Regions from separate parts of the Allobosea sp. 05L423 genome, predicted to be linked through region 1. Evidence: predicted binding sites of a transcription regulator. Region 1 holds the regulator's gene; the other holds the start of a gene.
The links. The regulator PhoB, encoded in region 1, activates phosphate uptake and scavenging genes when phosphate is short. The targets are predictions, from matches to a motif close to TGTCATNNANCTGTCAT.

Region 1 (15,596 bases):
AACCGCTTCGGCCTCTCCTGCGCGATCACGACCCCGATGCGGGAGGGGGGCGCCGTCGACCTGCCGCGCCTCGTCCATCATGCCCGCCATGTCCTGGCTCGTGGCTGCGACTCCGTCACGCTGTTCGGCACGACGGGCGAGGGTGCGGCGCTCGGGCTGCCGGCGCGGACGGCGATGATGGGAGCGCTGATCGGGGCGGGGATCGATCCTGCCAAGCAGATTTATGCCGGCATCGCGGCGGCCTCGTTGCATGAGGCGGTGGAGCAGGCGCAACTGGCGCTCGATGCCGGGGCGAAGGGTTTGCTCGTCGCGCCGCCCTTCTACTTCAAGGGCGTCAGCGACGACGGGCTTTATGCCTGGTTCTCGCAGTTCTTCGAGAAGCTCGGCCCCTCCGCGCGCAACGTCGTGCTCTATCACATCCCGTCGGTGACGGCGGTGGATATCAGCGTCGGGCTGGTGCAGCGGCTGAAGACCGCGTTCCCCGGGCTCGTCGTCGGCGTCAAGGATTCGTCCGGCAGCTATGCCAACACCGAGGCGCTGCTCAAGGCGCATGGCGAACTCGCCATTCTCGTCGGCGACGAGCGCCAGCTCGCCAAGGCGGTGCGCAACGGCGCCGAGGGTACGATCTGCGGCGTCGCCAATCTGGTGCCGGAGCTGCTGCGCCCGATGGTCTACGAGGGCAAGGACAGCCCGGTGGTGAACGCTCTCGTCGACGAGATCTGCTCGCATCCCGTGCTGGCGGCGGTGAAGGCGCTGGTCGGCCATATCCATGGCGATCCCGGCTATGGCGCGATGCGCCCGCCGCTGGAAGCGCTGGACGAGGCGACCCGCAAGCGGCTCTTTGCAGCTTTCGATTCGATCACCCAGGCCAAGGCCGCCTGAGAAGGACGCCGGAAGGAGGGACCGTGAGCCAGCCGGAGCAGGAACCGCGCGAGGGCGAACCGCTGAAGCTGAGGGAGCGCGCCTATGCCTCCTTCACCGAGCGATTGCTGGCGCGCGAGATCAAGCCCGGCCAGTTCGTGACCCAGCGCGAGCTCGTGGCGATGACGGGCTTTCCGCTCGGCGCGATCCGCGAGCTGATCCCGCGGCTGGAGGCGGAGGGACTGATCAAGACCGTGCCGCAGCGCGGCATGCAGGTCGCCCATGTCGACCTCAATCTGATCCGCAACGCCTTCCAGTTCCGCCTCTTCCTCGAGAAGGAGGCGACGGCGCTCTACGCCCGGAACGCCACTGACGCCGAGATCGCCGTGCAGCGCGCGCGACACGAGGCGATCGTGGCCCGGGCGCAGGCCGGCGGCGACGAGCGGCTGATCGAGGACGCGGAGGAGGTCGACCGGCTGATGCATGAGGCGATCATCGATCACCTCGACAACGAGATCGTCAGCCAGGCCTTCCGCGTCACCTGGCTGAAGATCCGGCTGATCCGGCAATACGAGACGCGCATCCACAACAGCATCATCGTGCCGGTGATGCAGGACCATCTCGCCATCATCGCGGCGATCGAGACGCGCGATCCCAATCGCGCGGCCGAGGCGATGGCGGCTCATATCGGCAACGCCCGCACACGGGCGATGCAATACTGACGACAGCAGCACGACGAGCCGGAGAACCGGCCGCGATCAGGGAGGAGCCGTCATCGACATCCACAGCCCTTATCCTGAGGAGCCGCGAAGCGGCGTCTCGAAGGATGATCCAGGAGGCTCCGGAACCATCTGGAGCAGCCTTCGAGACGCAGCCTTCGGCTGCTCCTCAGGATGAGGGTTGTGGTGGCCGGTGCGGCCCGAAACAGGGAGGGAACGACAATGGTGAAACTGACGAAGCGCAGCTTCCTGCAGGGTTCGGCCGCTGCAGGCGCAACTGTCTTCGCGCCCGGCATCCTGCGGGCGCAGCAATTGGTGTTGCGCTGGGCCGATGGCCAGCCGGCGACCCACCCCTCGCCGCAGAGCGCGGTGAAGGCCGGCGCCGAGATCAAGGAAAAGACCGGCGGGCGCGTCGAGATCCAGTCCTTTCCCAACGGGCAGCTCGGCTCCTCGCGCGACATGGTCGAATCCGTCGCGAGCGGCGCCCTGACGATGGTGACCGAGGGCGCCGCGCAACTCGGCCAGTTCGTGCCGCAGCTCTCGATCATCGAGGCGCCCTATATCTGGAAAGATGCGGCGCACATGACGCGCGCGCTGAAGTCGCCGCTGATCGACGAGCTCAACAAGGCGCTGGTCGAGAAGCGCGGCATGCGGATGATCGGCGTCAACTATTACGGCGTGCGCCATCTCACCAGTGGCAAGAAGCCGATCAACTCGGTCGAGGACATGAAGGGCTTCAAGCTGCGCGTGCCGGAGGTCGACACCTTCCGCGCCATGGCGGAAGCCTGGGGTGCACGGCCGACGCCGCTCAACTTCTCGGAGCTCTATCTCGCGCTCTCGCAAGGGGCGGTCGACGGGCAGGAGAATCCCCTGCCGACCATCGCCTCGGCCAAGCTGGCGGAGGTCCAGAAATACCTCGTGCTGACCGCGCATATCATCACGCCGCGGCTCGTGATCGTGAACGAGGCGGCCTGGCAGAAGATCCCGCAGGCCGACCGCGACATCGTCGTGGCCGCCGTCGACAAGGCCGCGACCTGGCAGGACAACGAGATCCTGGAGCAGGAGAAGAGCCTGGCCGACAGCATGGCCAAGGGGGGCATGACGGTGACGAAGCCCGACAACGAGGCCTTCCGCAAGCCGGTGCTGGCGAGCGTGCCGGCGAAGTTCGAGAGCAAATGGGGCAAGGGGCTCTGGGACCGCATCCAGGCGCTGTGAAGGCGTTACCCGGAACCACGCGAGTCATCCCGGACAAGCGGCTTTAGCCGCGCAGATCCGGGATCCATGCCGGAACTTCCACCGGAAATGCTCAGGGATGGATCCCGGGTCTCCGCTTCGCTGCGCCCGGGATGACGCGCGTTTGATCTCCACTGTCGCAAAGGCATCCGCATGACGCGCTGGTCCAGGCTTTTCGACCGCCTGATGGAGGTGATCGCGGCGATCCTCATCGTGGCGCTGCTCGTCGTCGTCACGCTCGGCATCGTCACGCGCGCGCTCGGCGAGCCGCTGATCTGGACCGACGAGGTCTCGCGCTTCCTGATGCTGTGGGTCGCGGTGACAGGGTGGATTCTGGCGAGCCGGCGGCGCGCCCATATCCGCATCCGCTTCTTCCACGACATGCTGCCCGCGCGCAGCTGGCGCTCGGCCGAGGCGATCATGCAGCTCGCGATGATCGTCTTCGGCGGGCTGACCGTCTGGTACGGCGTGCATCTCGTCGAGGCCAACCACGATCTCGAAGCGACGACCGTGCCGCTCTCGATGGGGCTGCTCTACGCGCCGATGGTGCTGGCCGGGATCGTGACGGCGCTGCAGGGGCTCAGCGAATTCGTCGGCAACCTGCGCAACTGGCGGAACTCGCCCCATCCGCCGGTCGCGGTGACGCTGCAGGAGCCGGCGGAATGAGCGCGCTGATCTTCAAGATCTCGGCCGTCTGGCTGCTCTCGATCCTGGCCGGCTTCCCGCTCTTCGCCTCGATGGGGCTGGCCGCCTTCGCCTTCGTGCTGATCGGCGACTTCTCGGCCTCGATCGTGCCGCAGAAGATGGCGCAGGCGATGAACTCCTTCCCGATCGTCGCGGCGCCGCTCTTCATCCTGATGGGCAACATCCTCGCGGCGGCGCGCATCACCGACCGCATCGTCGAATTCGCGACGGCGGTGATCGGCTGGCTGCGCGGCGGCTATGCCCACGCCTCGATCATGACCAGCATGATCTTCGCCGGCATGGTCGGCTCGGCGGTGGCCGATGCCGCGGGCTCGGGCGCCATCGAGATCCGGGCCATGCGCAAAGCCGGCTATCGGCCGGAGACGGCGGCGGCGATCACCGCTGCGGCGGCGACGATCGGGCCGATCATCCCGCCTTCGCTGCCGATGGTGATCTACGGCGTGACGGCGGACGTCTCGATCGGACGGCTCTTCATCGGCGGTGTCATTCCCGGCGTGCTGATGGGGCTGTCGCTGATGGTCATGGTCGCGATGATCGCCAAGCGCCAAGGCTTCCGGAAGGAGAAGTTCAAGGGCTTTCGCGAGATCGGCCGGACCTTCTTCAGTGGCTTCTTCGCGCTGATGACCCCGCCGCTGATCCTGGGCGGCATGTTCTCCGGCATCTTCACGCCGACGGAGGCCGCGGCCGTCGCCTGCCTCTACGCCCTCTTCCTCGGCTTCTTCGTCTACCGCACGCTGGAAGTGAAGCAGCTCTGGCCGATCCTGATCGACACGGTCGAGACCATGGGGCTCGTCGCCGTGCTGGTGATGGCGGCGGGTGCGCTCGGCTGGTGCATGTCGATCTCGCGCGTGCCGCAGACGCTGACGCCGCTGATCGTCGAGACGATCCAGAACCCGCTCGTCTTCCTGCTCGTCTGCAATCTCATCCTGCTCGTCGTCGGCTGCTTCATGGAGGCGCTGGCCGCGATGCTGATCCTGATCCCGATCCTGGTGCCGGCTGCGAACAGCTTCGGCATCGATCCGGTGCAGTTCGGCATCATCATGATCCTGAACCTGATCCTGGGGACGATCCATCCGCCGATCGGCGTGGTGCTCTTCGTGGTGACGCGCATCGCCAATGTCTCGTTCGAGACGATGTCGAAGGCGATCCTCCCCTGGCTCATACCGCTGCTGGTCGTGCTTGCCGCGATCACGCTCTGGCCGCCGCTGACGACCTGGCTGCCGAACCAGGTGATGGGGCCGTGAGGGCGCAACAGCCGGGAGCCTGATGACTTTGAGCGGGAACCGCGTCGTCATCCCGGGCTTGACCCGGGATCCATGCCGGAGCGCTGCCGATCAGGGTTCAGGCACGGATCCCGGATCTCCGCTTCGCTCCGTCCGGGATGACTTCCGCGTTCCGCGGATCACGCCAGGCTTTACCGGCTCTCCGGCTCGCCGCCATGGTGGAGATAGCGGCCGACGGGGATGACGATCTCCTCGTCCAGCTTGCCGATCGCGGCCTCGTCCTTGTCCGCGTAAGGGATCGCCTTCAGCACATGGCGGATCGCGTTGAGCCTTGCGCGCAGCTTGTCGTTGCTGCGCACGACATGCCAGGGCGCGGCTTCGGTCGAGGTCCGGCCGAGCATCGCGTCGAAGGCGCGCGAATAGTCGTCGAAGCGCGGGATGGCCTCGAAGTCGATCGGCGTGAGCTTCCAGCGCTTGAGCGGATCGTGCCAGCGCGCGTGCAGGCGGGTCATCTGCATCTCGCGGCCAATGGTCAGGAACAGCTTGATCAGGCGGATGCCGTCGCGCGCCAGCATGCCCTCGAAGACGGGGGCCTCGTGCAGAAAGCTCTCGGTCTCGTCCGGCGTGCAGAAACCCATGACGCGCTCGACACCCGCCCGGTTGTACCAGGAGCGGTCGAAGAAGACGAGTTCGCCGGCCGTCGGCATCTCGCTGGCATAGCGCTGGAAATACCATTGGCCCTTCTCGGTGTCGGAGGGCTTCGGCAGCGCGACAGTGCGAGCCTGGCGCGGATTGAGATGCTGGGTGAAGCGGCCGATGGTGCCGCCCTTGCCGGCGCCGTCGCGGCCTTCGAAGACGATGACGATGCGCTCGCCATGCTTGGAGGCCCAGCGCGTCAGCTTCTGCAACTCGATCTGGAGCAGCTCGAGCTCGCGATTGTAGCGCTTGCGCTTCATCCGCTTGCCATAGGGATAGTCGCCGCTGTGATAGGCGGCATCGATGATGGCTTCCGGCAGCGTGTCGGCCTCGATGTCGAAACCCTTGAGCTTGGGGGACACGGGACGGGCCTTCGCCGGTTTGGCGCTCTCGCCCGCGGACAGCGCGATCGGCGCGTTGGCGTTCGAACCCGAGAATTTCTTTGCCATCGCTGCCTCCTCTTCGGGCAAAGCCTAGCCGGCTGACGTGCGGAAGGGAATTGACGCCTCTCCTTCTTCCGCCCAAGGAAGGGCAGGCCGGCTGGTGCCGGCTCGTTCCGAGCGCTCCATGGCCGACATTGCCCCTTCCTCTCCTGCGACGATGCAGACCATGATCGAGGCGCTCGGCGTCCCCGTGGTGCTGCTCGACGAGCAGGGCATCGCCCAGGCGCTCAGCCCTGCGATGCGCGCGCTTGTTCCGGGGCTCGAGATCGGCAAGTTCCTGGCACTGGTGCTGCGCGACCCGGACCTCAACGATGCGATCGAGCAGGTCGCGCATGAGGGCGGGCGCGACACCGTCGAGCTCGTCGAACGGGTGCCGTTCGAGCGTGCCTTCCGCATCCACATCGCGGCGCTGGGCGGCGGAAGGCGGCGGCCGACGCTGCTCACCTTCCAGGATCTCAGCGAGCAGCGGGTGATCGAGCGGATGCGCGTCGATTTCGTCGCCAATGCCAGCCATGAGCTGCGCACGCCGCTGGCCTCGCTGCTCGGCTTCGTCGAGACGTTGCAGGGGCCGGCGCGCAACGACGAGCGCGCGCGGGAGCGCTTCCTCGGCATCATGCGCGAGCAGGGGCTGCGCATGGCGCGTCTCGTCGACGATCTTCTCTCGCTCTCGCGTATCGAGCAGCGCGCTCACGTCGCGCCCGACACGCCGGTCGACCTCGCCGGCATCGCGCGCGAAATCGTCGACTCGCTCACATTGATGGCGCGCGAGCGCGAGGTCACACTGGCGCTCACCACGCCGCGCGAGCCGCTGCTGGTCCCCGGCGACCGCGACGAATTGCTACGACTGATGGAGAACCTCGTCGAGAACGCCATCAAATACGGCAAGCAGGGCGGCGAGGTGAAGATCACCGTCGAGGCCGGCGAGGATGAGGCCAGCTTCCACGTTCGCGACGATGGGCCGGGGATTGCGCCGGAGCATCTGCCGCGCCTGACCGAGCGCTTCTACCGTGTCGACACCGCCGCCAGCCGCGAGGCGGGCGGCACGGGCCTGGGGCTGGCTATCGTCAAGCACATCGTGCTGCGCCATCGCGGCAGGCTGACGATCGAAAGCAAGCCGGGCGAGGGGGCGACCTTCAAGGCGATACTGCCGCGTTTCGAGGCCCAGCGCGCAGGCCGCTGAGCCGCCGCTTCAACGGCTTTGTGACAGTTTTCATGACGACGTGTCATCCGGCTGTCATATAGGGGGTGTTCTGACAGGGGAGCTGTCAACAGCGACCCAGAGAGGACATCTCAATGCGCAAGATTCTCGTTCTCGCGGCCGTAGCCGTCGGGATCGCCGGTTCCGCCCAGGCTGCCGACATCACCGGCGCCGGCGCGACCTTCCCCTTCCCGATCTATTCGAAATGGGCCGAGGCCTACAAGAAGGACACCGGCACGGGCCTGAACTACCAGTCGATCGGCTCGGGCGGCGGCATCCGCCAGATCAAGGCGAAGACCGTCGCCTTCGGCGCGACCGACGCTCCGCTCAAGGGCGAGGACCTCAGCAAGGACGGCCTGATCCAGTTCCCGACCGTGATGGGCGGCGTCGTTCCGGCCGTGAACATCGCCGGCGTCGAGCCGGGCAAGCTCAAGCTCTCGGGCGACATCATCGCGCAGATCTATCTGGGTGACATCAAGAAGTGGAACGACCCGAAGATCGTGGCGCTCAACGCCGGTCTCGCCCTGCCGGACGCCAACATCAACCCGGTCTATCGCTCGGACGGCTCGGGCACGACCTTCGTGTTCACCGACTACCTCTCCAAGGTCTCGGCCGACTGGAAGTCCAAGATCGGCGCCAACCAGTCGGTCCAGTGGCCGGTCGGCATCGGCGGCAAGGGCAACGAAGGCGTCTCCGCCTCGGTCAAGCAGGTCGCCAACTCGATCGGCTATGTCGAGTACGCCTATGCCAAGCAGAACAAGCTCGCCCACGCCCTGGTGAAGAACGCCGACGGCAACTTCCCGGCTCCTGAGGAGAAGGCCTTCCAGGCAGCCGCCGCCAATGCCAACTGGCAGGAGCAGCCGGGCTTCGGCATCTCGCTCAACAACCAGAAGGGCGCGGATGCCTGGCCGATCACCTCGGCGACCTTCATCCTGGTCCATGCCAAGCCGGAGAAGCCGGAAGAGGTGCAGGCCGCGCTGAAGTTCTTCGACTGGGCCTACAAGAGCGGCGACAAGCTGGCGAGCGAGCTCGATTACGTCGCCCTGCCGTCGACCGTGAAGGATCAGGTCCGCAACGCCTGGAAGGGCGTGACCGACACCGCCGGCAAGCCGATCTTCTGATCGCTGCCAGCGACAAGGTGAGGCGGGCCAGTCCCGCCTCACCGATACATGCAGCCCTCATCCTGAGGAGCCGCGGTATGCGGCGTCGCGAAGGATGATCCAGAGCGCACTGGAGCCTCCTTCGGGACGCTCCTGCGGAGCGCTCCTCAGGATGAGGGCTGAGGTTGATCGGAGTCGGGTGACCGGCTGCAGGCAACCTCTGCCACGACACCGGAGCCTCCGCGGATGACCGCAGCAACCGACATGACGAGCATCCCCGGCGCGAGGCCGGCCGCCCGCAAGACGCCGAAGGCGGGGTTCGACCTCTTCTTCCGCAATGCCAGCTTCGCGGCGGCGCTGCTCGTGCTGGTGCTGCTCGCCGGCATCATGATCTCGATGATCATCGGCGGCTGGCCGGCCTTCCGCGAGTTCGGCCTCGGTTTCATCACCTCCAGCGTCTGGGATACGCAGAACGAGCAGTACGGCGCCTGGCCGGCCATCGTCGGCACGCTTTCGACGGCGTTGATCGCGCTGGCGATCGGCGTGCCGCTTTCGCTCGGCATCGCAGTCTACCTGACCCAACTGGCGCCGGGCTGGTTCAAGAAACCGGTCGCCACCGCGATCGAGCTGCTCGCCGCCGTGCCCTCGATCATCTACGGCATGTGGGGCCTGTTCGTCTTCGTGCCGCTCTTTGCGGCCTATGTGCAGATCCCGCTCTCGAACATCGTCGAGGGCATGCCGGTCGTCGGCACCATCCTCTATTCACGCTCGCCCTCGGGCCTCGGCATCTTCACCGCCGGCCTGATCCTGGCCTTCATGATCGTGCCGTTCATCGCCTCGATCACCCGCGACATGCTGGAGCAGATCCCCTCCGTGCTCCGCGAAAGCGCCTACGGCATCGGGGCGACGACATGGGAGGTCGTGCGCCACGTGCTGGTGCCGCAGGCCGGCGTCTCGATCATCGGCGCGATCATGCTCGGCCTCGGCCGCGCGCTCGGCGAAACGATGGCGGTCACCTTCGTCGTCGGCAACGCCAACCGCCTGTCGGCCTCGATCCTCGATCCCGGCTCGACCATCGCCTCGCGCATCGCCAACGAATTCAACGAGGCGATGGGCCTGCAGCTCAACGCGCTGATCGCGCTGGGCTGCATCCTGTTCTTCGTCACCTTCGTCGTCCTCGTCATCGCGCGGCTGCTGGTCGCCCGCGTCAAGCGCTACTGAGGTCTTTCGTCCATGACCATGACGACCACGCCCCGCGAGCTGCCGCACACCCCCTGGGGGCGCGTGCGCCAGTCCCGCCGCACCGCCGACCGGCTGATGAAGATCATCGCGACCGGCTTCACCTTCTGCGCCATCTTCGTGCTGTTCTGGATCCTCGGCATGCTGCTGGTGAAGGGCATCGGCGGCCTCTCGCTCGCCACCTTCACCGCGGTCACTCCCGGCCCGGGCACGGAAGGCGGCGGCCTCGCCAACGCCATCGTCGGCTCCTTCGTGCTGACCTTCCTCGGCATTGCCATCGCAACCCCGATCGGGGTTCTCGCGGGCACCTGGCTCGCCGAATACGGCAGGGGTTCCAAGCTCGCGCACCTGATCCGCTTCATCAACGACATCCTGCTCTCGGCGCCGTCGATCCTGATCGGCCTGTTCGTCTACGTCATCCTGGTCGAGCCCTTCCGCGGCTACTCCGGCTGGGCCGGCGGCGTCGCGCTCGGCATCATCGCGATCCCGGTCATCGTGCGCACCACCGAGGACATGCTGAACCTCGTCCCCGGCCCGCTGCGCGAGGCGGGGGCCGCGCTGGGCGCGCCGCCTTCGGTCGTCATCACCTCCGTGACCTGGCGTGCGGCGAAGGCCGGCATGATGACGGGCATCCTGCTGGCGCTCGCCCGCATCGCCGGCGAGACGGCGCCGCTGCTCTTCACGGCTCTGAACAACAATTTCTGGTTCTCGCCCTCGCTCGCCGGCGGCGTCTCGAACCTGCCCGTCACGATCTATCAGTTCGCCTCCGCTCCCTACGAGAACTGGCAGCAGCTCGCCTGGGCGGGATCGCTGATCATCACGGTCTCGATCCTGCTGCTTTCGCTCATTGCCCGCCGCGTCGTCGCTGGCGGCAAATAAGACTTGAATCCAACCCGGTCGCGCCCGACCTTGAGGACCATGTCGATGCTTTCGACCCTTGAACTCTCCCCGCAGACGCTCGATGCCGAGGCGCCCGTCCGGATCGCGGTGAAGAACCTCGATTTCTACTACGGCGAGCACCGGGCGCTGAAGAACATCAATCTCGATTTCCGCGACCGGCACGTCACCGCGCTGATCGGCCCTTCCGGCTGCGGCAAGTCGACCCTGCTGCGCATCTTCAACCGGATCTACTCGCTTTATCCCGAGCAGAAGGCCACCGGCGAGATCCTGCTCGACGGCCGCAACATCATCTCCAACGACGTCGACGTGAACGAGCTGCGCTCGCGCGTCGGCATGGTCTTCCAGAAGCCGACGCCCTTCCCGATGTCGATCTACGACAACGTCGCCTTCGGCATCCGCCTCTACGAGAAGCCGCCGAAGTCCGAGCTCGACGACCGTGTCGAGGGGGCGCTGCGCCGTGCCGCGCTGTGGGACGAGGTCAAGGACAAGCTGAAGAGCTCCGGCATGGGCCTCTCCGGCGGCCAGCAGCAGCGCCTGTGCATCGCCCGCACCATCGCGCAGAAGCCGGAAGTGATCCTGTTCGACGAGCCGACCTCCGCGCTCGACCCGATCTCCACCGGCAAGATCGAGGACCTGCTGGAGCAGCTGAAGAGCGACTTCACGATCGCGATCGTGACGCACAACATGCAGCAAGCTGCACGCATCTCGCAGTACACCGCCTTCATGTATCTGGGCGAGGTCATCGAGTTCGCGCCGACCAACACCATCTTCATGAACCCGGCCAAGAAGCAGACGCAGGACTACGTCACCGGCCGGTTCGGCTGAGCCGCGGCAGAGTTCTTTGTTTGTCGCATTTTCTTCGCGCGAACCGGTCCGATTTCGCTTGAAAATGCTTTGAGGATAACGCCATGACCGACCACATCGTCCGCTCCTACGACACCGATCTCGAAGGCATCCGCCGCAGTCTTGCCGAAATGGGCGGCATGGCCGAGCGCATGCTGGGCGACTCCACCGTGGCGCTGGTGCGCCGCGACACCGGCCTCGCCCAGAAGATCATCACCGCCGACCAGCGCCTCGACAACCTGCAGCGGGACGTCGAAGAGAAGGCGGTGCTGACCATCGCCCGGCGCCAGCCGCTCGCGAACGACCTGCGCGAACTGATCTCGGCGATCCGCATCGCGGCCGACATCGAGCGCGTCGGCGATCTCGCCAAGAACATCGCCAAGCGCGCCGTCGCCATCGCCGGCCAGTTCCAGCCGCCGCACCGCGCCGTGGTCGGGCTCGAGCACATCAGCCGCCTGGTGCAGGCGCAACTCAAGGACGTGCTCGACGCCTACGCCGCAGGCAACGAGCAGAAGGCGCTCGAGGTCTGGCGCCGCGACGACGAGATCGACGCGCTCTACACCTCGCTGTTCCGCGAACTCCTGACCTACATGATGGAGGATCCGCGCAACATCACCTTCTGCACGCATCTCCTGTTCTGCGCGAAGAACATCGAGCGCATCGGCGACCACACCACCAACATCGCCGAGACGATCCATTACCTCATCACCGGCGACTCGCTCGACGTGAACCGGCCGAAGCTCGACACGACCAATATCGAAGTCGAGGCGGTCACGGGCAGCTGAGGCGAGGCAAGGAATCATGGCCGCACGCATCCTGATCGTCGAGGACGAGGAGCCGCTGACCCTGCTGCTGCGCTACAATCTCGAAGCCGAGGGCTTCGAGGTGGACAGCGTGGCGCGCGGGGACGATGCGGAGCTTCATCTGCGCGACCACACCCCCGATCTCGTGCTGCTCGACTGGATGCTGCCGGGCCTCTCCGGGATCGAGCTCTGCCGCCGGCTGCGGTCGCGGCGCGACACCGAGCGCGTGCCGATCATCATGCTGACCGCGCGGGGCGAGGAAACCGAGCGCGTGCGCGGGCTCGCGACCGGCGCCGACGACTATGTGGTGAAGCCCTTTTCGTTGCCGGAATTGATCGCGCGCATCCAGGCGCTGCTCCGCCGCGCCAAGCCGGGCCATGTCGCGGGACTGCTTGCCGCCGGCGACCTCGAACTCGACCGCACCACACGGCGCGTCCGCCGCGCCGGCAGCGAGTTGCATCTCGGCCCGACCGAGTTCAGGCTGCTGGAGTTCCTGATGCAGGCGCCCGGCCGCGTCTATTCGCGCGCCCAGCTGCTCGACGCCGTCTGGGGCCGCGACGTCTATATCGACGAGCGCACCGTCGACGTCCATGTCGGCCGGCTGCGCAAGGCGATCACGCCCGCCAATACCAAGGACCCGCTGCGTACCGTGCGCGGCGCCGGCTACGCCTTCGACGAGACTTTTGCGCGCAGCTGAGCGGCGCTCCAGCTCTCCTCCTCATCGCAGCTTACGGTGAGTCTCGCCTGCTCGCTCGCGTTGACCCTGAAAGTCAGCGCGAGCCAGAGGAGGTCGCCATGAGCAAGATGCCGCCAGTCCCGCCGGCCAGTCGAAGCGACAAGGGCCCGGGCGAGCGGGATCATGCCGGGCACGATATGCGCAGCGCTAGGAGGTGGCGAGCGAGCGCCGGCCGGGCCAGCATGACCAGCAGGGCAACACCCGCATCAACACGAGCCATCAGGGTCTGCAGCAGGATCGTTGAGGAGGCTGCCTCATGTCGGCCTCGACCAAGGCGCCGCAAAGCATCCGGCACGGCGGCCCGGGCTCGTCCCATGAGAATGCGAGGAAGTCGCCGGGCATCCGCAAGCCGCCTGCCGACGACGAAACCCGGCAGGTTCGCGTTTCGGGCGGTGGCGGCGAGCGCGACAGCCATCGCTTGCATGATCCGGCCCGCAAGGGTGGCGGCCCCGCGAGAAGCCCCCTACAGGACGATCCCTGAAGGGGCCGGCAGGAGCCTCAGCCCTCTCGGTAGAAGAGGCGGCGCAAGCTGTGCTTGGCCGCTTCCAGCGTCCTGCGCCGCTCGGCCGGCAGGTTCCGGCCGGCGCGGTTGATGTAGAAAGTCAGCATCGACATCGCCGAGCGATAGGGGCTCGACTTGCGGAGCCGGCTGTGTTCAGCCGACCGCTTCAGCGAACGTGCGATCCGTCGCGGATCGCCCTGCTTGAACACCGCCTTCTCAAGATCGAGCGCGTTGCTCCGGGTGGTGATATCGGCCGACCACCTGCGTTTGTGGGCAGTCATGGCGTCCTCCTGTCGGTCAGGCGTTTGGCCCGCCCTCGATGTCACCGGCCCAGGTCAGTGCGGTCTCGTACTCCTCCGGCTTGAAGGTGCGGACGGTCACGAAGGGGATCGCTGGGTTGAGCAGGTCGACGAAGGCGGCAAGCCAGCCCCTGTCGGTGATCACCGCCTCGCGCGGGAAGCGCTGCAGCTCCCAGAGCTTGCCGAGGCTGTAGCGCGCATCCTTCCAGGCGGCAGCCAGGGTCATATCGGTGAAATCGGTGAGGTCGGCGAGGATGCCGACCTTCTCGTGTCGCGCGAGCTTCGCCTCGATATCGGCCATGATCCCATCGAGATCGTCACTGGTCAGCGTCTGCGACAGGCGGTAGGCGCCGACATGGTCCGGGGCAGGCAGAATGGTGAACATGGCTCCTCCTTGCTCCAGACAACGCGGGGCAAGAGCGGAAGTTTCGCCCGATGATCAGGCCGCTGCGGGCGCACGGGTGGCGGCGTCGAACCGGGCCGCTTCGGCGCGCAGCCAGCCGACGAATTCATCGAGGCCGGGGCGTTGCGGCTGGCCAACCGGGAGGGTGAGCCAACAGCCCGTCGCACTGGTGAAGCCGAGGCCGAGCGGGTTGATAAGCGCGCCGGAAGCCAGCTCGTCGGCGACATAGCAGCGCGGCATCAGAGCGACGCCCAGCCCGGCGACGGCGGCGCTGGTGATCACGGAATAGTAGCCGTAACGCACGGTGTGCTCGGGCACCGCGCCGCGCAGGTCGTGGGCCTCGGTGAACTCGGCCCAGAAGGTCGGCATCTGGTAGTGCTGCAGCAGCGTCATCTTCTGGATATCGGCGGCACGACGAAAGCCGCCCATGCGCTCGACCAGGCTCGGCGCGGCGACGAGGGCAACGTCGCGGCCGAAGAGGTAATGCGCCTCCTTGCCGGGCCAGGGCGGGACGCCATGGGCAATGTCGAGATCGGGCTCCTCGGTCTCGCTCTCGCTGACATAGTTGGTGAACTGGACGTCGACGCCGGGATGCGCCGCAGCGAAGGCCGGAAAGCGCGACATCAGCCAGCGCTCGCCGACGATGGCGACCATGTGCAGGCGGATCGGCCGGGCAATGGCGCTGCGCTCGGCGAGGCGCCGGGCGCCCCGCTCCATCTGCTCCAGCGCGGCTTCGGCATAGGGCAGATAGATCGCGCCGGCCTCGGTGAGCTTGAGGCCGAGCGGGCTGCGGTCGAACAGCACGGCACCGAGATGGTGTTCCAGCGACAGGATCTGCTTGGAGACGGCACTCTGCGTCAGGTTGACGACCAGGGCGGCGCGGGCGGTCGAGCCCAGCCTTGCAACCGTGGTGAAAGCTCGCAAAGCGGTCGATGACGGAGGAGGCCGGCCGGCGGCCATGGGGTATTCCTTTTTGGACTATCGCTGCGGAGATCGTTTCGTTTGCCGGGCTTTCGGTCAAGAGGCCATTCTTCCCTAACGGGAGGACAAGCTCATGAACCAGACGACGCGCCTGTGGGGTGGACGCTTCCGCAAGCCGCCCGATCCGCGGCTGATGAAGCTGTCGAGCGCGGCCGGTGAGCACGCGAGGCTGGTGCCGCAGGATGTTGCGGGCGGCAAGGCGCATGCGGCCGAACTCGGACGCGCCGGGCTGCTGACGGCGCAGGAGCTCCAGACCATCCTGACCGCGCTCGACGCGATCGCGCGGGACACGGTCGAGGGGCGGATCACGCCCGGCCCGCAGGACGAGGATGTCCATACCTTCATCGAGCGCATCCTGACCGAGCGGATCGGCTCGACGGGCGCCAAGCTCCGGGCAGGGCGCTCGCGCAACGACCAGGCCGCGAACAATCTCAAGCTCTATCTGCGCGCGAAGTCGCGCTCGCTCGCGGCGATGCTGGCGGAACTCCTGACCGCGATCGCCGATCAGGCCGAGCTGCATGCGGCCTCGGTCAGCCCCGGCTTCACCCATCTCCAGAGCGCCCAGCCGGTCACCTTCGGCCATTGGCTGATGGCGCATGGCCAGGTGCTGATGCGCGACGCCTCGCGCCTGACCGACTGGGAAAAGCGCTCCGGCCAGTCCCCGCTCGGGGCGGCGGCGCTTGCAGGCTCGGCGATCACGCTCAATCCCGAG
Region 2 (15,596 bases), on a different contig from region 1:
TGCAGCATCGCCTCGATCTGCGCGGTCGCGCCCGTCGCCATGCTCGCGACCATATCGGTGGCCGATGCATAGCCCAGCGCAACCGCGTTGAAGCCCATGATCTGACCAAGCCCCCAGGAGGCGGAGCGATTGGCGAGCTCCTCGTGGATCGCCCGGGCGCGCTGCAGCAAGCCCAGACGGCCCGCACGCCCCTGATCGGCATATTGGGAGGAGCGCTGCCAGCTCGGGATGGCGAGGCCTTCCGCTTCCGCCCGCGCCAGGAGAGACGGCGCGGCCTCGCGCAACAGCCGATGGAAGACATGCTTCTCGAACAGGAAGACTGGCGTGATGCCGTCAGCTTCGAAAGCGCGACCATTGCTCTCGACCTCGACGACGGCGAGAGCCACGGCGGGCTCCAGCCCCTGTGTCTGGGCCAGCCGCGTGATCTCGTTGACGATGTCCTGCGTGAAATCGACCATAGGCTCCCCCCTTCGATCAGAAACGCAGATTCGCGCCTGTGCGGTGTTCATCGACACGCTGGGCGGTGGTCGCCTGCGCATTGCGCCAGAGCATGACGGCAAGCCCGATCAAGACGAGCCAGACCCCGCCCTTGGCCCCCAGAAGGACCGGCAAGATCGTAGGCAGGGGGCTTCCCGCCTCCTGGGCAACGGCTGCAGGCATGACCCAATCCGTCACGGAGGGCGATTGCACGATCTGCGTTGAAGCCGCTTCGGCCCGGGTGGCCAACTGGCCCGTCCTCTCGAAAAGGTCGGTTCGCGCATCGGTCAGTCCCAATATGCCGAACAGGGCGGTCGCGAGCGCCAGCCAGCGACCGCGGTCGGTCAGCGCAATCGTCTCGGAGCCCTCCCGCTTCAGATCCCGCGCCGTCTCGTTGCGCCGCTCCGGCCAGAGTGGCATCGGTTCGCCCCTGCGAAGCTGGAACCAGGTCCGCGCGTCGACGATGCCGGTGGGCGCAATGCCATTGGCCTGCTGGAACGAGAAGACGGCCGTCATCGTCCGCAGCCCGTAGTCGCCGTCGTCCCTCCCGGCCGGATAGCCCTGATCGTTCAGGAGCCCCTGAACGGCCTTGATCTGATCGACGGAATCGGGATTTGCGCCGGGGCGGAGCGGCAAGAATTCAAGGAGGCCTTGCCCGCCATCGATCGCGCCAAGCACCCCGCGCTGCTCATCCTCCAGCGCATCCGTCGTGATCTGATCGTCCGGTACGCCGAGCTGCAAGATATTCGGCAAGAGGCCGCTGGTCGCAACCGGAGCGCGCTCGGTTGGCCAACGATAACCAAGCAGCCGGGATTTCGGATAGCTGGAGACCTTGACGCTGTCCCCCTGATTGCCGCCGAGCACGAACAGGTGCTCATCATCCTCGCGCAGGAAGAAGCCGACATGGCCATAAGAGCTGTTCGCCTCGTTGCGAGAGAGGACGACGATGCAACCTTCGCGTGGCTCTTCGAGCTTCACGCCGAGGTTGAGATAGCTGCGGGCCATCAGCGAGCGGCTCGAGGAGTAGCCGGAAAGCACGAGGCAGGCGCCGGCGAAAGCCGCACACCACGCGTGCTCGTCGCTGCGGACCTGGCCGTGTCCCGACAGGCGGAACATCTCCAAAATCCGCGGTTCCGCTGCTGCGCCCTTGTATTCGGTGATGCCCCGGAGGGTATTCGCGATCAGCCACCACGGAGCCAACATGCGCACCTCACACAACTTATGGTTGCATGATCAATGCATATGCGCCTCCCCGACGCAATGCCGCAGCGGCAACTGCGTTAACGACAGAGGCCCGGCAGTGCACCGGCCACTGCCCGGCGCCTCGTTTCCGCAGCCCTGCAGAAGGCCGCGATCAGCCTTCGGCCTGAGCCTCGCCGCGGATATAGGGCTCGACAGGGCCCTTCAGCGTGATCGTCATCGGGCGGCCGAAGCGATCCTTGGCGTTGCCGGCCGCGACCTTCACCCAGCCTTCGGAGACGCAATATTCCTCGACATTGGTCTTCTCGACGCCCTTGAAACGGATGCCGATGTCGCGCGCCAGCACCTCGGCGTCGTAAAACGGGCTGTCCGGGTTGACGGAGAGGCGGTCGGGAAGCTGGTCTGACATGGGCTTTGGCTCTTGTGGATTCGGGGGCGCTTTCGCGCGGAGATAGCCTCATCCGCGACGGAAGCCAAATTCTTCAAGATGGAAACGCGTCGTCATCCCGGGCGAGCGGCGAAACCGCGCCGATCCGGAAGCCCTGGCGGCGTTCCGGTTTTCTTCGATGGCTTGCGGGCCACGCCCGGAACAACGGCGTACTTCCTCAGACAGATGCTGCGCGTCAGCGTTCGCCGTCGAGCAGGCTGCCGACCACCTTGGCGGTGTAGTCGACCATCGGGACGATGCGGGCATAGTTCAGACGCGTCGGGCCGATGATGCCGACGACGCCGACGATGCGCTGCTCGGCATCGCGGAAGGGGGCCGCCACCATCGAGGAGCCCGACATCGAGAACAGCTTGTTCTCCGAGCCGATGAAGATGCGCACGCCGTCGCCATCCTCCGCTCGCGACAGAAGATCGATCACGTCGGTCTGGGTCTCGAGATCGCCGAAGAGCAGGCGGATGCGCTCGAGGTCCTCCTGCGCCTTCAGGTCCTCGAGCAGGTTCGCCTGGCCGCGGACGATCAGGTGCCGGTCGCTGCTCGGGCCCGACGAAGTGGCGATGCCGTTCTCGACCAGCCGGGCGGTCAGCGCATCGAGCTCGCGCTCCATCTGCGTGCGCTGGGTCGCGATCTCGCCGCGCAATTCGGCGAGCGTCTTGCCGATGATACGCGCGTTGAGGAAGTTCGCGGCCTCGCTCAGCGCCGAAGCCGGCAGGCCGGGCGGCAGCGCCAGCAGGCGGTTCTCGACCGTGCCGTCCTCCGCGACGAGCACGACCAGCGCACGGGCGGGATCGAGCCGGACGAACTCGATGTGCTTGAGCCTTGGATCAGCCTTGGTGGTGACGACGACACCAGCGCCGCGCGACAGGCCGGAGAGCAGCGCCGAGGCCTCGGTCAGCGTCTGGTCGAGGCTGCGGTTGGTTGCGGCAGCCCTGATCTGTGCCTCGATGCGCTTGCGCTCGTCGGAGGTGAGGTTGCCGACCTCCATCATCGCATCGACGAAGAAGCGCAGGCCTCGTTCCGTAGGAAGGCGCCCCGCAGAGGTGTGCGGCGCGTAGATCAGCCCGGCCAGCTCCAGATCGGTCATGACGTTGCGCACCGTCGCCGGCGAGAGCGACATCGGCAGCAGGCGCGCGATGTTGCGCGAGCCGACAGGCTCGCCGGTCGTCAGAAAGCCGTCGACGATCTGGCGGAATATCTCGCGCGAGCGCTGATCGGTCTCGACCAGGCTGCTTATCGTCTCGGGGCGGGGCGTGTGGGCGCTCATGAACCTTTACGGGCGAACCGTTCCTCTGTCCTATTGTCGTCACGCGATGCGCATGGATCAAGGGGTAGAAAGCCCCCCTGCCTTGCCGTACCGGGCGGGAGAGCCTAAAAGCCGCCACTTCTCCGCAAGACAGGATCATTTCATGCGACCCTCCAAACGCGCCGCCGACGAGATGCGCAAGGTCACGCTCGAACGCGGCGTGGTGCGCTATGCCGAGGGCTCCTGCATGGTGACGTTCGGCGAGACCAAGGTGCTCTGCGCCGCCACCGTCGAGGAAAAGGGCCCGCCGTGGCTGCGCGGCACCGGCAAGGGCTGGGTCACCGCCGAGTATTCGATGCTGCCGCGCGCAACGCATGAGCGCACGCGCCGCGAGGTTACCTCCGGCAAACCCTCTGGCCGCACGCAGGAGATCCAGCGACTGGTCGGGCGCTCGCTTCGCGCCGTCGTCGACCTGACCGCGATCGGCGAGCGCCAGATCGTCGTCGACTGCGACGTGCTGCAGGCCGATGGCGGCACCCGGACGGCGTCGATCACCGGCGCCTGGGTGGCGCTGCACGACGCGTTGAAATGGATGGAAGGCCGCGGGCTCCTCAAGGGCACCAACCCGCTGAAGGACCATGTCGCCGCCGTCTCCTGCGGCATCGTCGCCGGCCAGCCGGTGATCGACCTCGACTATGTCGAGGATTCCGGCGCGCAGACCGACGCGAATTTCGTCATCACCGGCACGGGCGGCCTCGTCGAGGTGCAGGGTACGGCGGAAGGCGCGCCGTTCTCGGAGGAGGAGCTGCTTTCGCTGCTCAAGCTCGCCAAGGGCGGCGTTTCCAAGCTGGTCGCCCTCCAGAAGGCGGCTGTGGCCTGACGATGAGCCAGCACCGCCTCCTCACCGGCAAGGTCGTGATCGCGACCCACAACCAGGGCAAGCTGCGCGAGATGCGACAGCTTCTGGCTCCCTACGGCATCGAGCTCGTCTCGGCCGGGGAGCTCGGCCTGCCCGAGCCGGTCGAGGACGGCACCATGTTCTCGGAGAATGCGGCGATCAAGGCGGTCGCCGCGACCAGGGCGAGCGGCCTGCCTGCGCTCTCCGACGACTCGGGCGTCTGCATCGACGCGCTCGACGGTGCACCCGGCCTGTTCTCTGCCAATTGGGCCGGTCCGGGCAAGGATTTCGCCCCCGCGATCGCGCGCGTGCAGATCGAACTGGCCAAGCGCGGCGCCGCCACGCCCGACAAGCGCGGGGCGCATTTCGTTTCGGCGCTGGTGATCGCCTGGCCGGACGGCCATCAGGAGCTGTTCGAGGGCCGCGTCTTCGGCACGATCACTCATGAGGTCCGTGGCGCGGGCGGCTTCGGCTACGACCCGATCTTCCTGCCTGACGGGCACGCGAAGACCTTCGGCGAGATGACAGCGGCCGAGAAGCACGGCATCCCGGCCGATGGCTCCCCCGGCCTGTCCCACCGGGCGCGCGCCTTCCATGTCCTTGCCGCCGCCTGCCTGAGGAAACCGGCATGAGCACCGCGGCCGCCCTTGCGGAGCGGCCCACCGCCCCGCATCCGACAACAGATGCGGGCTTCGCCGTCTATGTGCACTGGCCGTTCTGCCTGGCCAAATGCCCCTATTGCGACTTCAACAGCCATGTCCGGCTGCAACCGCCGGACCAGGCCCGTTACATCGCAGCCTTCCGCCGCGAGATCGCGCATCGCGCCGCGCTGGTGCCCGGCCGCACGGTCTCCTCGATCTTCTTCGGCGGCGGCACGCCCTCGCTCATGGAAGGCCGCACGGTCGGCGCGATCCTCGATGCGATCGGGGAGCACTGGGCAGTCGATCCGAAGTGCGAAGTGACGCTGGAGGCGAACCCGACCAGCGTCGAGGCCGGGCGCTTCCGCGACTTCAGGGCTGCCGGCGTCAACCGCGTCTCGCTCGGCGTGCAGGCGCTGAACGACTCCGATCTCAAGGCGCTCGGCCGCATGCACTCCGCCGAGGAAGCGCTGGCGGCGGTCGCGATCGCGCGGAAATATTTCGAGCGCTATTCCTTCGACCTGATCTACGCCCGTTCGCCGATGCAGACGCCCGCGCTCTGGCGCGCCGAGCTGGAGCTGGCGATCAGCCATGCGGCCGAGCACCTCTCGCTCTACCAGCTCACCATCGAGCCGGGCACGGCCTTCGAGCGGCTGTTCCGGGCCGGCAAGCTCGCGATTCCCGACCATGATGCCGGCGCGGCGCTCTACGAGATCACGCAAGAGGTGACAGCCAAGCACGGCCTGCCGGTCTACGAGATCTCGAACCACGCGCGGCCGGGCGCGGAATGCCGCCACAACCTCGTCTATTGGCACTATGGCGAATATGCCGGCGTCGGCCCCGGCGCCCATGGCAGGCTGGTGACGACGCAGGGCCGCATGGCGCATTCGACCGAGAAGCGACCGGAAATCTGGCTGGAGCGGGTCGAAGCTGAAGGCCACGCCCTGGTCGAGGACGAGCGGCTGAGCGAGGAATCGCAAGGCGACGAATACCTGCTGATGGGGCTGCGGCTGGTCGAAGGCATCGACCCGGCGGTGTTCAAGGCGCTGGCGGGCCGCGAGCTCAACGCCAACCGCGTCGCCAGCCTGATCGACGAGAAGCTCCTGATGCACCGGCATGGCGGCCGGCTCGCGGCGACGCCGGATGGCGCACTGCTGCTCGACGCGCTGGTGGCCGATCTGGCGGCCTGAGTTTCGCCGGCTTTCGCGGCCCCCCCGCCGTCATGCTCGCCCTTGCGGCGAGCATCCATGTCTTGAACACGTCCCTCGACCAGCGAAGACGTGGATGGTCGGAACAAACCCGACCATGACGGAGAGCGTCGGAAAGCCGCTCAGCGCTTGCCCAGCCTCACCCCCGTCTTCGGATCGAAGACGTGGACCTTGTCGGGATCGACGGTGATCCAGAGCCGGCCTTCCTGCGCCGCGACGTCGCCGGTCGCCGCCTGCATCACGAAGGGTTGGCCCGCGAGCTTGCCGTGGAAGAGCTGGGTCGCGCCGAGCTCCTCGATGAACTCGACGTCGAAGGGCAGCGAGCCCGCCTGGCCTTCCGAGGCGATCTCGACATCCTCGGGCCGCAGGCCCACCTCGACCGGCGCCTGCGCCGCCAGATCCTCGCGCAGGTCGCGGACCTCAATGATGGCGTCGCCGAGCGCGACGATGCCGGGGCCGTCGACCAGGCCGGGCAGGATGTTCATCGGCGGCGAGCCGATGAAGGTCGCGACGAACTTGCTGGCCGGCTTGCGGTAGACCTCGGCCGGCACGCCGATCTGTTCGACCTGGCCGGCATTCATCACCACGAGCTTGTCGGAGAGCGTCATCGCCTCGACCTGATCGTGGGTGACGTAGATCGAGGTGACGCCGAGCGCGCGCTGCAGCTTCTTGATCTCGACGCGCATCTGGACGCGCAGCTTGGCATCGAGGTTCGAGAGCGGCTCGTCGAAGAGGAAGACCTGCGGCTTGCGCACGATGGCGCGGCCCATGGCGACGCGCTGGCGCTGGCCGCCGGAAAGCTGCCGCGGCCGGCGCTCGAGGAAGGGCTCGATCGCGAGGATGCGCGCCGCCTCCTTCACGCGCTTGTCGATCTCGTCCTTCGGCGTGCCGCGGTTGCGCAGGCCGTAGGCCATGTTGTCGTAGATGTTCATATGCGGGTAGAGCGCATAGTTCTGGAACACCATCGCGATGTCGCGGTCGGCCGGCTCGATCTGGTTGACGACGCGGCTGCCGATCGCGACTTCGCCCGAGGAGATCGTCTCGAGACCGGCGACCATGCGCAGCAGCGTGGACTTGCCGCAACCGGAGGGGCCGACCAGCACGCAGAAGCCGCCGTCGGGAATGTCGAAGGAAACGCCCTTCACGGCCTCGACGCCGCCGGCATAGACCTTCTTGACGCTGTTGAGAGTGACCTGGGCCATTCGCGGATTACTTCTCGGTTTCGACCAGGCCCTTCACGAAGAGCCTCTGCATGACGATGACGACGAAGACGGGCGGCAGCATCGCCAGCATGGCCGTGGCCATGGCGAGCTGCCATTCGGTCAGCGCGTCGGCGGTGACGATCATCTTCTTGATGGCGATGACGATGGTCTGCATCGAGTCCTTGGTCGTCACCAGGAGCGGCCAGAGATACTGGTTCCAGCCATAGATGAACTGGATCACGAACAGCGCCGCGATCGTGGTGATCGAGAGCGGCAGCAGCGTGTCCTTGAAGAACTTGAACGGGCCGGCGCCGTCGATCTTGGAAGCTTCCAGCAATTCGTCGGGAATCGTCATGAAGAACTGGCGGAAGAGCAGCGTGCCTGTCGCCGAGGCGATGAGCGGGACCGCGAGGCCCTGATAGGTATCGAGCATGTTGAGATCGGAGACGATCTTGAATGTCGGGAAGATGCGGACCTCGACGGGGAGCATCAGCGTGATGAAGATGATCCAGAACGCCGCCATGCGGAACGGGAAGCGGTAATAGACCACCGCATAGGCCGAGAGCACGGAGATGAAGATCTTCCCGAGCGCGATCGCCATCGCCATGATGAAGGAGTTGAGCATCATCCCGATCACCGGCTCGCGCGTCGTGCCGGAGGTTCCGACGAAGAGAATGCGGTTGTAGTTCTCAAGGAAATACGGCCCCGGATAGAGCGGCATCTGGCCGTTGATCACGGTGGTCGCATCCCAGGTCGAGGCGACGAAGGTCAGCCAGACCGGGAAGGCGACGATCAGCACGCCGATCGTCAGGATGACATAGGCGATCGCGTCGCCCAGGCGGCGGTCCTCGACCATCAGATCCCCCCCTTGCCCATCTCGCGCAGCAGCCCGGCCAGCGCTTCGGCGCAGGCATCGAGGCAGGCTTGCCCCTTCTGCAGCGTGGCGCGGCGGGCATCGCCGACCACGCCGGTCTCCGTCATCTCCCGGAAGGAACGATGCCGCGACACGGTCGGGCGTCCGGGCAGGCCCTCGCGGGCGCCGAACGCTTCGCCGAGGCGGGCTTCGCGGACCGAGCCCGGTGCCAGCACCATCATCATCGAGGTCTCGACCTCGCAGGCATGCTGCACGCCCTGCTGATCCTCCAGCAGCGGCCCGAGCGCGTCATGCGCCAGCAGGAAATAGGTGGTCGCCTCGACATGCAGCCGCGTCTCGCGGGCGAAGTCGGGCAGGAAGGCCGTCAGCGCGGCGATGTTGCCGCCATGACCGTTGACGATCAGCACGCGGTGGAAACCGTGGCGCTCGATGCTCCCAAGGAAGGCGAGCAGCACCGCGCGATAGGTCGGGATGTCGAAGGTGAAGGTCCCGCCGAAGGCCATGTGATGCTCGGCCATGCCGCACCACAGCGTCGGCGCGACGACCACCTCGACATCACCGGCCCGCTCGGCCGCGGCCTTGCAGACGCCGCTGCAAAGAACGGTGTCGACGCCAACCGGCAGATGCGGCCCATGCTGCTCGATCGAGGCGACGGGGAGCACGACGATCGTATCCTTCGCCGCCTTGGCGCGCAGCTCCTCGGCGGTGAGGTCTTGCCAGAGGACGGAGGCCATCAGTAGCTCACCTTGCGTTCGATGAAGCGGAACTGGACCGCGGTGAGGCCGATGACCATGACCAGCAGGATCACCGACTGCGCCGCCGAGCCGCCCAGATTCGAGCCGCCCTTGCCGTCGGCGAAGACCTTGTAGACCAGCGTTTCCGTCGCGCCCGAGGGGCCGCCGCCGGTGACCGCGTCGATGATGCCGAAGGTGTCGAAGAAGACGTAGACGATGTTGACGACGAGCAGGAAAAAGGTCGTCGGCGAGAGCAGCGGGAAGACGATGGTCCAGAAGCGGCGCATCGGCCGGGCGCCGTCGATCACCGCCGCCTCGATCACGCTCTTCGGGATCGACTGCAGGCCGGCGAGGAAGAACAGGAAATTGTAGCTGATCTGCTTCCAGGTCGCGGCCAGGATGACGAGCAGCATGGCATGGTTGCCGTTGAGCCGCGGATTCCAGGGAATGCCGAGCACCTGCAGCCCGCGCGCGAGCATGCCCAGCGAGGGGTCGAACATGAACAGCCAGAGCACGCCGGCAATGGCGGGCGCCACCGCATAGGGCCAGATCAGCAGCGTCTTGTAGATCTCGGCGCCGCGGACCTGCCGGTCGGCCATCACCGCGAAGAGCAGCGCGATCGACAGCGAGAAAATGCAGACGAAGGTCGAGAACACCGCGGTGTTGATGAAGGCCTTGAGATAGCCGGGGTCGGCGAAGAGCAGCTGATAGTTCTCGAACCAGACGAACTCGGTCGAAGTACCGAAGGCATCTTCAAGCAGGAAGCTCTGCCAGACCGCCTGGCTCGCCGGCCAGTAGAAGAACACGATGGTGATTGCGAGCTGTGGCAGCAGCAGCAGGAAGGGAATGGTCAGCCCCTTGAAGTACGCGTTCTTCTGCATCGGCTTCCTTGAACGAGACGGCCATCCCGGACGCATTTGTCCGGGATGGCCCTAGAGATGCAAGAGGCTACGCGCTTACCGCGAGGCCGTGCGCTCGAACTGGCGCAGCATCTGGTTGCCGCGCTCGACCGCCGCGTCCAGCGCCGCCTGCGGCGACTTCTGGCCGTTCAGCGCCGCCTCCAGCTCCTCCGACCAGATGTCGCGGATCTGGACGAGGCTGCCGTAGCGCAGGCCCTTCGAGTTGTCGGTCGGGGTCTTGTTGGTCAGCTCGAGGATCGGCGTCTCGAGATAGGGCTTGTCCTTGTAGAAGCCGGACGCCTTGACCTTCTCATAGGCGGCCTTGGTGATCGGCAGATAGCCCGACTCGGTATGCAGCTTCACCTGACGGTCGACATCCGAGAGGAAGGTGAAGAACTTGGCGACGCCCTTGTACTCGTCGGCCTTCTTGCCGCCCATCACCCACAGCGAGGCGCCGCCGATGATCGAGTTCTGCGGCGCACCCTGCACATCCGGATAATACGGCATCGCCGCATTGCCCCAGTCGAACTTGGCATTCGCCTTGACGTTGCCGAAGAAGCCCGAGGAGGTCAGGAAGATCGGGCACTCACCCGAGGTGAAGCGGCCTTCGCCGTTGTTGGTGCGGCCGGAATAATCGTAGGTCTTGTCCTTCTGCAGCTCGACCAGATTGGTCCAGTGCTTGAGGAAGGCCGGGCTCTTGTTGAAGTTCAGCACGGCGTCGAAGCCGGCCATGCCGTTGACCTTGGTCGAGAGCGGGATGTTGTGCCAGGCGCCGAACTGCTCGATATTGGCCCAGGTCGCCCAGGCGTTCGAGACGGCGCACTTGTCGTAGCCGGCAGCCTTCAGCTTCTTGGCGGCCTCGAAGGTCTCGGGCCAGGTCTTCGGCGGCTTCGCCGGGTCGAGGCCCGCCTTCTTGAAGGCGTCTTTGTTGTACCACATCACCATCGAGGACGAATTGAACGGCATCGAGAGCATGTCGCCCTTAGCCGTCGAATAATAGCCGGTGATGGCGGGGAGATAGGCGTTCGGATCGAACTTCTCGCCGGCTTCCTTCATCACCTCGTGAACCGGCTTGATCGCGCCCTTGGCCGACATCATCGTGCCGGTGCCGACCTCGAAGACCTGCAGGATGTGCGGCGCCTGGCCGGCGCGGAAAGCGGCGATGCCGGCGTTCAGCGCGTCGGGATAGGAGCCCTTGTAGACCGGGACGACCTTGTAGTCCTTCTGCGAGGCGTTGAAGTCCTCAGCGAGCTTGACGACCACGTCGTTGTTGGCGCCCGTCAGGGCGTGCCACCACTGGATTTCGGTCTGCGCAAGGGCCGGCGAAGCGCCGACGAGCGCGAAGGCGGCGACCGACATCAGGATGCGCGATTTGATGCTCATGGAGTGTCTCCCTTCCGCGGGCGGGCGGGCGCCGCGGTTCTTGTCGTTGGTGCGCAAGCTAGCATGAAGCGCAGGCGACATTTCAATGACAAAACGATGACAGTTTTTGCAAGGCACTTATGGCCGCGGCCCGGCTTGCGCATTCACGCATAAACAGCTGATCTGCGCATCCTGACTCGCCTTTTCCGGACCGCATCATGACGAGCCTCGCCCTTTCCGTCTCGACGACCTTGCCGCAGGATGCCGGTGCCGCCGCGCTGGCCGGCCGCGTCTGGCGCCCCGATCTCGGCGGCCCGGCGGTGGTCACGCTGCGCGACGGGCAGTTCGTCGACATCACCGCCACCTTCCCGACCAGCCGCGACCTCTGCGAGAGCGCCGATCCGGCGGCCGCACTGCGCGCTACGAAAGGCGAGGCACTCGGCTCGCTCGCCGAGATCCTTGCCAACACGCCTGTGGACGGCCGCGATCCGAAGCGCCCCTGGCTGCTGTCGCCGCTCGACCTGCAGGCCGTGAAGGCGGCCGGCGTCACCTTCGCGGTCTCGATGCTGGAGCGCGTCATCGAGGAGAAGGCGCGCGGGAACCCGGCTGCGGCCGCGACTATCCGCGAGGAGATCGGCAAGCTGATCGGCGACGACCTCTCCAAGCTGAAGCCGGGCTCGGCCGAGGCGATGCATCTCAAAGAGGTGCTGATCGCGCAGGGCGCCTGGAGCCAGTATCTCGAAGTCGGCATCGGGCCGGATGCCGAGATCTTCACAAAGGCCCCGGCGATGTCGACGGTCGGCACGGGCACTGACGCCGGCCTGCATCCGGCATCGAGCTGGAACAACCCGGAACCCGAGATCGTCCTGATCGTCGCCTCGGATGGGCGCATCGTCGGCGCCACCCTCGGCAACGACGTCAACCTGCGCGATGTCGAGGGCCGCTCGGCCCTGCTGCTCGGCAAGGCGAAGGACAACAATGCGGCGGCCGCGGTCGGCCCCTTCATCCGCTTCTTCGACGCCGGCTTCACGCTCGATCATGTCCGCAAGACGACGGTGACATTGACGGTCGAGGGCGAGGACGGCTTCACGCTGGAGGGCTCGTCCTCGATCGCCAAGATCAGCCGCGACCCGGCCGACCTCGCGGCGCAGATGATCGGCCCGCACCATCAGTATCCGGACGGAGCGGCGCTCTACCTCGGCACCATGTTCGCGCCGATCAAGGACCGCGATGCGCCGGGCGGCGGCTTCACCCACAAATACGGGGACATCGTCACCATCGCGGCGCCCGAGCTCGGCAGCCTGGTCAACCGGATGAAGCGCACCGATGCCTGCGAGCCCTGGACCTTCGGCGCCTCGCATCTGATGCGCCATCTGGCGAAACGCGGGCTGCTCTGAGCGCAGTCCGCGACAGACCCGTCATGGTCGGGCTTGCCCCGGCCATCCACGTCTTCGCTTCGTCGAAGGCTGTGTTCAAGACGCGTCATGCTCGCCACAAGGACGAGCATGACGCGTTGAGTAGCAGCAGGCTCAGCCGGCCGTAGCCTGGCCCGCCTCCCAGCCGAGGATGGCGCGCTTGCGTGTCAGGCCCCAGTGATAGCCGGTGAGCGCCCCGGACTTGCCGATGACGCGATGGCAAGGCACCACGAAGGAGATCGGGTTCTTGCCGACGGCCATGCCGACGGCCCGCGCCGCGCTCGGCTTGCCGATGTGGTTGGCGACGTCGCCATAGGTCGTCGCGCAGCCGACCGGGATCCGCAGCAGCGTCTCCCAGACCCGGACCTCGAAATCGGTGCCGATCAGCACGACGCGCAGCGGCGTCTCCGCCGACCAGGCCTTGGGCTCGAAGATGCGGCCGGCATAGGGCGCCGTCAGCATGGGATCGTAGCGATAGTCGGCATGGGGCCAGCGGCGCATCATGTCGGCCAGAGCCTCGGCGCGCCCGCCGACGACCTTGCCGCCATCGACGCTGTTCGAAACCCAGCCGAGCCCGGCGAGCCCGCGGTCCGTCACCACGATCAGCGCCTCCCCGAAGGGAGAGGCATGGAAGCCGTAGGAGAGCTTCAGCCCCTCTCCACCCAGCTTCCACTCGCCGGGCGACATCGCCTCATGCGTCACGAAGAGGTCGTGCAGCCGTCCGGGACCGGAAAGCCCGACTTCGAGCGCGGTGTCGAGGATGCTGGCGGAGGAGGCGAGCAGGCCCTTGGCGTGGTCGAGCGTGATCGCCTGCAGGAAGGCCTTGGGCGTCAGGCCGCACCAGCGCCGGAAGAGATGGTGGACATCGGTCGGGGTGGCGCCGGCCGCATCCGCGATCGCCTCGATCGTCGGCTGCTCGCGCCAGTTATGGGTGATGAAGGCCAGGATGCGGCGGACGGTATCGTAATCCGAGCCAGGCGCCACGGCCGGGAAATCGGCTTCGCTCGGCATCGCTTCGGCGGCCCGCGCCAGCACCGCATTGGAAAAGCGCGTCGGGGTCATCGCCGTTTTCATCGGAGCATGAGCGTTCATGGCTTGAAACCTCGCATCATTCGTCATGATGCGAATCTAGGGCGCCGACCATGCCGTTCCCACCCGAAAGCTGGCAAGGGCGGGCTTGCCTCCGCTATATCTTTCCTGCCCCGAGCAGCGAGACCGAACCGGATTGACCATGCCGACCGCCGCAAGCGCCATCGTCGATCTCTACGAACGCCACGCCGCTGCCTTCGACCGGCTGCGCGGCAAGACGTTGTTCGAGGGCGCATGGCTGGACCGTTTCCTCGCGCTTGTTCCCGAGCATGCCACGATCCTCGACATCGGCTGCGGCTCCGGCGAGCCGATCGCGCGTCATGTCCTTGCAAAGCGTCACGCCGTCACCGGCATCGACTCCGCCCCTTCTCTGATCGAACTCTGCCGCCAACGTTTCCCGCAGGCCGAATGGCATGTGCAGGACATGCGCCACCTCACACTCGGCCGCCGTTTCGACGGGCTGATCGCCTGGGACAGCTTCTTCCACCTGACGCCGGAGGATCAGCGGGCGATGTTCCCGGTCTTTGCCGCGCACGCCGCCGCGACCGCAGCGCTGATGTTCACCAGCGGGCCGTCGCATGGCGAAGCGGTCGGCTCCTTCGAGGGCGAGCCGCTCTATCACGGCAGCCTGGCGCCGGAGGAGTATCGCGCGCTTCTGGCGGAGCACGGCTTTTCCGTCGTCGCGCATGTCGTCGAGGATGCAAGCTGCGGCGGTCACACGATCTGGCTCGCCCGCAAGGGCTGATCGTCTTAGGTTGCGCCGTAATCGGGGCCTCGCCGCGCGCTCGCCAGTGCCTTTCCCAGCGCATCGGCGAAACCGGCGCGCTCCTGCGGCGAGAGCGCGGTCGCGACCGCGACACTCCGGCCGCGCGAGACCAGCGTAAGGCCGAGCAGGCCGTAATCCTCGTCGGTCTGGCGTTCGAGCCGCGTCCAGGCAGGGTTTGAGCGCCAGACCGCTTCGCGGCCGTGATGCGAGACCTTGCGCAGCAAGACCTCCAAGGGCGTCACCACGATGCGCTCGAAGGCGCGCGCATGACGGAAATTGACATGGAAGGCGATGAACAGCGCCAACACGTCGACGCCGAAGAAGCCGGCGACCGGCCAGGCGCCGAGCACGACGAAGGGAATCGAGGAGATCACGCTCGCCAGGCAGACCAGCGTCATCACGATGCGCAGACCATTCCGGCCGAGAGAACGATGCGGTGTGATCGTCGCATCGAAGACGGGCCGCCGCGCGGCGTCTGCGCTGTCGCTGACTGGGCTCTTGCCGGGGTTCATAGCGGCATTATAACGCCGTCATGGATCAGCAGAACAGGCCCGCACGTGCCCGCGCCCCGGCGAAACGCATCACGTTGCCGCGTGCCCGAAAGCCGGCCGAGATCCGCGAGATATTCGAGCGCTTCCGCGCCGCCAACCCCGAGCCCAAGGGCGAGCTGGAATCCGTGAACGCCTTCACGCTGCTGGTCGCCGTCGTGCTCTCGGCGCAGGCGACCGATGCCGGCGTCAACAAGGCGACGCGCCCGCTCTTCGCCATCGCCGACACGCCGGAGAAGATGCTGGCGCTCGGCGAAGACAAGGTCCGCGACTACATCAAGACGATCGGCCTCTACCGCAACAAGGCGAAGAACCTCGTCGCGCTCTGCGAGAAGCTGATCGCCGAGTTCGGAGGCGAGGTGCCGACGACGCGCGAAGCGCTGGAAAGCCTGCCGGGCGTCGGCCGCAAGACCGCGAATGTCGTGCTCAACATCGCCTTCGGCGAGATCACCCACGCCGTCGACACCCATGTCTTCCGCGTTTCGAACCGGCTCCGGCTCGCGCCCGGCAAGAATGTGCTGCAGGTCGAGCTCGGCCTGGAGAAGGCGATACCGGAGGAGTTCGGCCGGCATGCCCATCACTGGCTGATCCTGCACGG

Region 2: the regulator PhoB is predicted to act here: its motif matches at 11,287-11,303, upstream of ugpB (sn-glycerol-3-phosphate ABC transporter substrate-binding protein UgpB).

What each region holds. Positions count from the first base shown of each region.
Region 1 covers NZ_JBFTOA010000011.1:164,577-180,172, reverse strand. Annotated here, with positions in the region: gene AC1DNE_RS21525 (dihydrodipicolinate synthase family protein) at 1-882, shown strand, start outside; gene AC1DNE_RS21520 (GntR family transcriptional regulator) at 906-1,583, shown strand; gene AC1DNE_RS21515 (sialic acid TRAP transporter substrate-binding protein SiaP) at 1,803-2,795, shown strand; gene AC1DNE_RS21510 (TRAP transporter small permease) at 2,967-3,479, shown strand; gene AC1DNE_RS21505 (TRAP transporter large permease) at 3,476-4,762, shown strand; gene ppk2 (polyphosphate kinase 2) at 4,933-5,886, opposite strand; gene AC1DNE_RS21495 (ATP-binding protein) at 6,005-7,060, shown strand; gene pstS (phosphate ABC transporter substrate-binding protein PstS) at 7,174-8,199, shown strand; gene pstC (phosphate ABC transporter permease subunit PstC) at 8,425-9,399, shown strand; gene pstA (phosphate ABC transporter permease PstA) at 9,412-10,296, shown strand; gene pstB (phosphate ABC transporter ATP-binding protein PstB) at 10,336-11,142, shown strand; gene phoU (phosphate signaling complex protein PhoU) at 11,226-11,945, shown strand; gene phoB (phosphate regulon transcriptional regulator PhoB) at 11,962-12,660, shown strand; gene AC1DNE_RS21460 (hypothetical protein) at 12,956-13,180, shown strand; gene AC1DNE_RS21455 (DUF3175 domain-containing protein) at 13,198-13,482, opposite strand; gene AC1DNE_RS21450 (SpoIIAA family protein) at 13,499-13,885, opposite strand; gene AC1DNE_RS21445 (LysR family transcriptional regulator) at 13,940-14,863, opposite strand; gene argH (argininosuccinate lyase) at 14,958-15,596, shown strand, end outside.
Region 2 covers NZ_JBFTOA010000008.1:63,985-79,580, reverse strand. Annotated here, with positions in the region: gene AC1DNE_RS18525 (N-acetylmuramidase domain-containing protein) at 1-458, opposite strand, end outside; gene AC1DNE_RS18520 (C40 family peptidase) at 475-1,680, opposite strand; gene AC1DNE_RS18515 (DUF3297 family protein) at 1,832-2,086, opposite strand; gene hrcA (heat-inducible transcriptional repressor HrcA) at 2,301-3,386, opposite strand; gene rph (ribonuclease PH) at 3,529-4,245, shown strand; gene rdgB (RdgB/HAM1 family non-canonical purine NTP pyrophosphatase) at 4,248-4,895, shown strand; gene hemW (radical SAM family heme chaperone HemW) at 4,892-6,091, shown strand; gene AC1DNE_RS18490 (sn-glycerol-3-phosphate import ATP-binding protein UgpC) at 6,232-7,311, opposite strand; gene ugpE (sn-glycerol-3-phosphate ABC transporter permease UgpE) at 7,319-8,167, opposite strand; gene AC1DNE_RS18480 (creatininase family protein) at 8,167-8,919, opposite strand; gene ugpA (sn-glycerol-3-phosphate ABC transporter permease UgpA) at 8,919-9,800, opposite strand; gene ugpB (sn-glycerol-3-phosphate ABC transporter substrate-binding protein UgpB) at 9,876-11,201, opposite strand; gene AC1DNE_RS18465 (fumarylacetoacetate hydrolase family protein) at 11,399-12,577, shown strand; gene AC1DNE_RS18460 (methylated-DNA--[protein]-cysteine S-methyltransferase) at 12,710-13,606, opposite strand; gene AC1DNE_RS18455 (class I SAM-dependent DNA methyltransferase) at 13,827-14,429, shown strand; gene AC1DNE_RS18450 (DUF2244 domain-containing protein) at 14,435-14,962, opposite strand; gene nth (endonuclease III) at 14,983-15,596, shown strand, end outside.